Regions from separate parts of the Salinivibrio proteolyticus genome, predicted to be linked through region 1. Evidence: predicted binding sites of a transcription regulator. Region 1 holds the regulator's gene; each other region holds the start of a gene.
The links. Region 1 encodes PurR, which represses purine synthesis genes. Its sites were predicted from a motif close to TNANGNAAACGTTTNCNTNA; they were not measured.

Region 1 (2,274 bases):
CACTTCGGCCTTAGATATTACCCATCAGCATTACACCCTAAAGCGCTGTCGAGCACTCGCAGACCAAGGAATGACAGTGCTATTGGTGTTGCACGACCTGAATTTGGCGGCGCAATACGCCGATCAACTGCATTTTTTAAAAGCGGGTCGAATCGTCCTATCCGGCGACCCGTGGCAGTGTTTTAGTAGTGATAGAGTGGCAGACATCTACCAATACCCGCTGACCGTTCTGACTCATCCGGAGCATGACTGTCCACTGATCGTGTCTTAATTGATAAATACATCATAGCTGGCTCACAAAACCGTCTGTTGGTCCATTTTCGCTGATCAGACCAATTGCGAGTGTGCGCCAACCTAAGTAAACTGAGAGCGCAACCGATTAGCTATGAGAATGAATGAAATCGGATTCGTTACCTTCGCAACCGTCTGATGTGCCGGGATTGTGAAAGACATCGCCGCTGACGAACAGCGGCGTTTTTCTGTAAGGTCGCGAGTAACGATCCCTACGCATTACTACAAAGAAGAATCAAGATGGCAACGATTAAAGATGTCGCGCGTCTCGCCGGTGTATCGACCACGACGGTGTCACACGTGATAAACAAAACCCGCTTTGTCGCCGAGAAGACGACTGAGAAAGTATGGCAAGCGGTTGAAGAATTAAACTACGCCCCAAGTGCTGTGGCGCGAAGCTTGAAATGCAACACAACACGTACACTGGGTATGTTGGTGACCAAATCCACTAACCCCTTTTTCGCCGAGCTTGTTCACGGTGTGGAAGACTATTGCTACAAGCAAGGCTACACACTGATTCTCTGCAATACCGAGGGAAACCTCGAAAAGCAACGCGACTACCTGCGTATGTTGTCAGAAAAGCGCGTCGACGGACTCATTGTGGTGTGCTCTGATCTCAACGAAGATTTGATGCTGTTATTGGAAAAAAAACGCGATCTGCCTATGGTCGTGATGGATTGGGGCAGTCACCATATTGATACAGACCGTATAGAAGATAACGCTGAATTAGGCGGTTACCTTGCCACCAAACACTTTATTGATAATGGACATACTAAAATTGGCTGTATTTCTGGCCAAATGGATAAAAATACCTGTAAGCATCGCTTAAACGGTTATTTCCGTGCGTTAAAAGAAGCCAATATTCCAGTGAATAAAAATTGGCTGATTGAGGCAGATTTCGAAGCCGATCAAGCGCAAATTGCCGCGAAGCAATTGGCGACGATGTCAGACCGCCCGACCGCTGTCTTTTGTTTTAATGACATTATGGCATTAGCGGCCATTAGTACATTTAACGAGCACGGCTTGAAAGTGCCAGATGATATATCGGTGATTGGTTACGATAATATTGATCTCACCGAGTATTTCTCGCCACCATTGACAACTATTCACCAGCCCAAACGCCGTCTAGGCAAAACGGCCGTCAAGCTCTTGCTCGCGCGAATTGCCAACAACGAGACTCAACAGCAAGTGTTCGAAATGCAACCTGCACTAGTGAGTCGACAGTCAGTTAAAACACTATCTTAATGTTTTAATGAAACTTTTATGAAGAGCACCGTCAATGTCTTGGCGGTGCTTTTTTACGCGACTACTCTTCCGGTAGTGCTTTTACTCTAGTTCATCAATTACACCCACCCTGAACCAAGATCACATTTTGTGTGATGGGAGAGGACGACATCGGTGTCTAATTATTATATGCTTAATAGCGTTTGAACAAGGCAAACCATGGCGAAAGCATGGGACGCAAAGCCTCCGGCCTAACGGTAATTTGACATGATGTCAAAATATCAACGGTAGCGGGGTTGCCAACATATCAAAGCTGACAAATTTGATGGCTCGTTGACAATTCTGCGATCTTGCCTTGTTACATTATGACGTCTTTTTTAGGCATTAGTAATTCATCGAGATTTTAATCAAATGGATAAACCAGCTTTAAAGAACGCAATGAAGTTATTTGCCAAATTTGGCAGCATAAAGTCCCGTTCAATGTTCGGTGGATTTGGTATCTTTTGTGAAGACACCATGTTCGCGCTTGTCGTTAACAACACTCTCCATTTACGTGCTGGAAAAGAAAACGAAGCACTATTAAAAAAACAAGGCTTGGCACCCTACGTGTATAAAAAGCGCGGCTTTCCTGTCGTGACGAAATATTTTGCGATCCCTGAATACTGGTGGGATGACCAAGATAAGCTGCTCACAGAAGCCAAAGAGGCGCTGGATGTCGCGACCCGTGATCGTGATTTGAAAAAACAAGCCACACCGTCT
Region 2 (2,274 bases), 1.1 Mb from region 1:
CTGCGCCGTGCGTTAATTGATGGAGAAATTGCACAGCTTGCTGCTGATAACGATTGGGCAGGTATGATTGTGTATGGCTGCGTCCGTGATGTTGACACCATTGATGAGATTGATATCGGTATTCAAGCACTGGCATCGATTCCGGTCGGCGCGGATGAACAAGGCACAGGGGAAACCGACGTTCCCGTCAACTTTGGCGGTGTGACTTTCCTCCCGGACGATCATGTCTATGCAGATACGACCGGCGTGATCCTCTCACCCGACGCGCTCACCATGGATAGCGTCGACGTTGATGACGAGGAAGACGACGACTAATACGTCGCCTCACGCGGATAGAAAAACAGAGCCAATCGGCTCTGTTTTTGTTTATTCGACGTTCTCAATCTTGCCCAGCAAGCTACGAATACGGTTTTGCCACGCTTCTTGCTCTTCACGCAGTTTGGCGTTTTCTTGCTCGAGGCTTTCACGGCTTTCTTTCACCGAGGCTGCATCACGCTCTAGCGCGTCATTCTTTTCTTTCAGCTCTTCGATTTCCATTTGCAGCAGCGAAATGGTATCCACCGCCATTTGTACTTTTGCTTCGAGTTGTTCTAATACTTCCAATGACATCAAGGCCACCTTATTTCTGACGATTGATCCCGTTACTACTGACATCAGCAGCAACCCGTGCAACGTGATTGTGCACCCCGCTGTTATTGTACCGAGCGCACGCTAGACTGCCACTGTTCTCGCGCCTTGCCAACGCGCAAGTGCACAAAAATCCAGCATATTTGGTGTTATTCCTGATCCGCCTGACGTGTATTTCCACATATCCTCTGCTCACAGGCGTACGCAAACGTTTTCTATTTCTGGTAAACTGGCGCGCGCTCACTGGGCTGACCAGTTTTTGTGGCTTTTATCTTGGAGTACTCATGAAACGCGATCTCGCACTGGCTTTCTCTCGTGTCACCGAAGGCGCCGCCCTTGCCGGTTATAAATGGCTGGGCCGTGGCGATAAAAATGCAGCGGATGGTGCAGCCGTTGCCGTGATGCGTACCTTACTGAACCTCACCGAGATTGATGGTGAAATTGTGATTGGCGAGGGCGAAATAGACGACGCGCCGATGCTCTATATCGGTGAACAAGTCGGCTTGGGCGGCGACGCGGTCGATATTGCCGTCGATCCGATTGAAGGCACACGCATGACGGCCATGGGGCAAGCGAATGCCCTGGCGGTACTGGCCGCCGGCGAGAAAGGTAGCTTTTTAAAAGCGCCGGATATGTACATGGAAAAACTGGTAGTGGGACCGGGCGCCAAAGGTGCCATTGATCTGCATAAGCCCCTGCTCGAGAACTTAGAAAATATCGCCATCGCCCTAGGTAAAACCCTAGATACGCTGGTCGTTGCCACCTTGGCAAAGCCTCGCCATGACGCCATCATCGCCACTATGCAGCAACGCGGGATCCGAGTTTTCGCCTTTCCCGATGGCGACGTGGCCGCCTCAATCCTTACCTGCATGCCTGAAAGCGAAGTAGATGTGATGGTCGGCATTGGCGGTGCGCCGGAAGGTGTGGTGTCAGCCGCTGTTATTCGCGCCTTAGGCGGCGACATGCAAGGACGTTTGCTCCCTCGCCATGAAGTCAAAGACGATACCCCAGAAAACCGCGCTTTTGGTGAGCAAGAATTAGCCCGTTGCCAAGAAATGGGGATCCAAGCCCACCAAGTACTGACGTTGTCCGACATGGCGAGCAGCGATAACGTTGTCTTTGCCGCCACTGGGATCACCAAGGGGGACTTGCTAGATGGCATTAGCCGCCAAGGCGATCTGGCCACCACAGAAACCCTGGTGGTACGCGGTCAATGTCGTACCATACGCCGCATCCGCTCGACCCACTATTTAAGCCGCAAAGACGACGCCATCAAGCATCACATCTTATAACTCAGCGGGCAGCCAATGTGCTGCCCTGACTGGTCAAGTGGATTGATTTCGATTACCCTTTTATAAACACTTTGCTTTATTTAGTTGTGTGCTGCTGGGCAGCGTATTGGGGTAATCACTATCACTACCATCAAGTCTACCGATCGCATTCTCGATACCCTTAAACGAGAAGGCAGTGTCAGCGCAAAAACCCTCGCGCAATCGCTGGGGATGACCACGATGGGCGTGCGCCAACACTTACAGAGCCTTGAGCGAGAAGGGCTGGTTGATTTCGAAGATGTGCGCGCCAAAGTGGGCCGCCCCACCCGCCACTGGTCGCTCACCGCCAGTGGTCATAGCCGTTTTGCAGACAGTC
Region 3 (2,274 bases), 970 kb from region 1:
TTTAACGGCATCAACACCAGCTTCAATCAGGGCACGAGCACCGTCTGCCGTGGCAACGTTCCCCCCCACGATTTGCAGGTTTGGATACGCGGCGCGTGTATCACGAATGCGTTGTAACACGCCTTCAGAGTGGCCATGTGATGAGTCAATCAAAAGAACGTCAACACCGGCTTCCACCAAGGCGGCCACACGCTCTTCATTGCCCGCGCCAGCACCGACGGCGGCACCCACGCGCAGACGGCCTTGCTCGTCTTTACAGGCGTTTGGTTTACTTTCTGCTTTCTGGAAGTCTTTTGCGGTGATCATGCCGCTTAGGTGGTGGTCTTGATTGACGACCAAGATTTTTTCCACGCGGTGTTGCTGCATCATTTGCTGAACTTGTTCTCGATCGGCACCTTCTTGCACCGTGGCTAAGCGCGACTTCGGAGTCATCACTTCATCAACACGCTTGCTCAAGTCAGACACAAAACGTACATCACGGCCGGTGATAATGCCGACAAGCTCTTTTTGTGCGTTAACCACTGGATAGCCGGCGAAACCGTTGCGTTCGGTGAGTGCTTTCACATCCGCAATGGTCATTTCTGGCGTCACTGTCACAGGGTTTGTGACCATGCCCGCTTCGTAAATTTTAACCAAGCGAACTTGCTCAGCTTGCTGTTCAATGGTCATGTTTTTGTGGATAAAACCAAGGCCACCTTCTTGCGCAAGTGCAATCGCCAGACGAGCTTCTGTCACCGTATCCATCGCTGCTGATAAAACAGGGATGTTCAGGCTAATAGAACGAGTCAGTTGGGTTCGCAGATCCGCAGTGTTCGGAAGAACAGTGGAATGGGCAGGGACGAGGAGTACATCGTCAAAGGTTAGCGCTTCTTTCGCGATTCTCAGCATTGCAATATCTCACACCAAAATTTGTGAAGGGGAACAAAATATTGCCGCAGCATTATACGTATAGCGCAAACGTTTGGCTACAGGTTTTTACTGAGAATTTTCATTTATTGGTGTCTTTGATTTTAGGCGCTTAATATTCAATCACTTCGGGTGAAAACGCCCACTCACGCACGGCATACGCTTAGCAATTGGCATCCTCAAACCAGACAGGTAGTATGCGTGCAGGTGAATGAAAAAGGTTGGCGACGTGAGCACAAACAATCGCAACATTTTGACGGTGTCTCGGCTGAATGCCGAAGTTCGGCTGTGTCTTGAGCGCGATATCGGCATTGTCTGGTTAAGCGGGGAGATTTCCAATTTTACCGCCGCAGTCTCGGGGCATTGGTATTTATCGCTAAAAGATAACCAAAGCCAAGTGAAATGTGCCATGTTCCGCGGTAACAACCGTCGTGTTACCTTCAAACCGAAAAATGGCGACCAGGTGTTAGTCCGCGCCCGAGTGTCCTTGTATGAGCCACGCGGTGACTATCAGTTGATCCTCGAAAGTATGCAACCTGAAGGGGATGGACGGTTACAACAAGAGTTTGAGCAACGTAAGCAGGCGCTTGCGGCCGAAGGGCTTTTTGCTCAAAGCGAGAAAAAGCCGTTACCCGCTCAACCACGCCGTATTGGCATTATTACCTCCAAAACCGGCGCTGCCTTGCATGATATTCTGCATGTGCTCAAACGCCGCGATCCTAGCCTACCCGTTGTTATTTATCCTACGCTGGTGCAAGGGCGCGATGCCGCGGTCAGCATCGCGCAAGCCATTGGTCGTGCCAATAGCCGTGCAGAGTGTGATGTCTTAATTGTGGGTCGTGGCGGGGGGTCGCTAGAAGATCTCTGGTGTTTTAATGAGGAAATCGTCGCCCGTACCATCGCTGCCAGTACAATTCCTATCGTCAGTGCGGTGGGCCACGAGGTGGATGTGACCATTGCTGATTTTGTCGCTGACATGCGCGCCCCAACCCCTTCAGCTGCTGCGGAGCTGGTTAGCCGCGATCTGAGTTATCGGCTTCAGCAATACCAGCAACGCGAGCAGGCACTCAGTCGCGCGATGGCCGATGTGCTTTATCGTCAGCAACGCCATCTCACCCAATTGTCGCACCGTTTGTCCCACCAGCATCCGCGCACGCGCTTACAACAGCAAAGCCAGCGATTAGATGAGCTACAACGGCGCATGCAACAGGCGATGATGACCAAAATTCGTCGTGCTCAGGCGCAATGTAGCCAGTTGGACGGCCGATTGCAGCGTGCAACGCCAATCCACACCATTCATCGCCAGCAAGGGCATGTGAGCCAGCTTGAGCAGCGTATTAATCACGCCATGGACGCTCACTTACAGCA

Region 2: the regulator PurR is predicted to act here: its motif matches at 828-847, upstream of glpX (class II fructose-bisphosphatase).
Region 3: the regulator PurR is predicted to act here: its motif matches at 950-969, upstream of guaB (IMP dehydrogenase).

The regions. Positions count from the first base shown of each region.
Region 1 covers NZ_CP114584.1:1,362,970-1,365,243, reverse strand. The annotation lists gene N7E60_RS06580 (heme ABC transporter ATP-binding protein) at 1-271, shown strand, start outside; gene purR (HTH-type transcriptional repressor PurR) at 532-1,536, shown strand; cyclic di-GMP riboswitch class I at 1,717-1,819, shown strand; gene N7E60_RS06570 (TfoX/Sxy family DNA transformation protein) at 1,927-2,274, shown strand, end outside.
Region 2 covers NZ_CP114584.1:219,340-221,613, reverse strand. The annotation lists gene rraA (ribonuclease E activity regulator RraA) at 1-315, shown strand, start outside; gene zapB (cell division protein ZapB) at 367-609, opposite strand; gene glpX (class II fructose-bisphosphatase) at 912-1,919, shown strand; gene N7E60_RS01070 (helix-turn-helix transcriptional regulator) at 2,049-2,274, shown strand, end outside.
Region 3 covers NZ_CP114584.1:2,330,399-2,332,672, forward strand. The annotation lists gene guaB (IMP dehydrogenase) at 1-888, opposite strand, end outside; gene xseA (exodeoxyribonuclease VII large subunit) at 1,136-2,274, shown strand, end outside.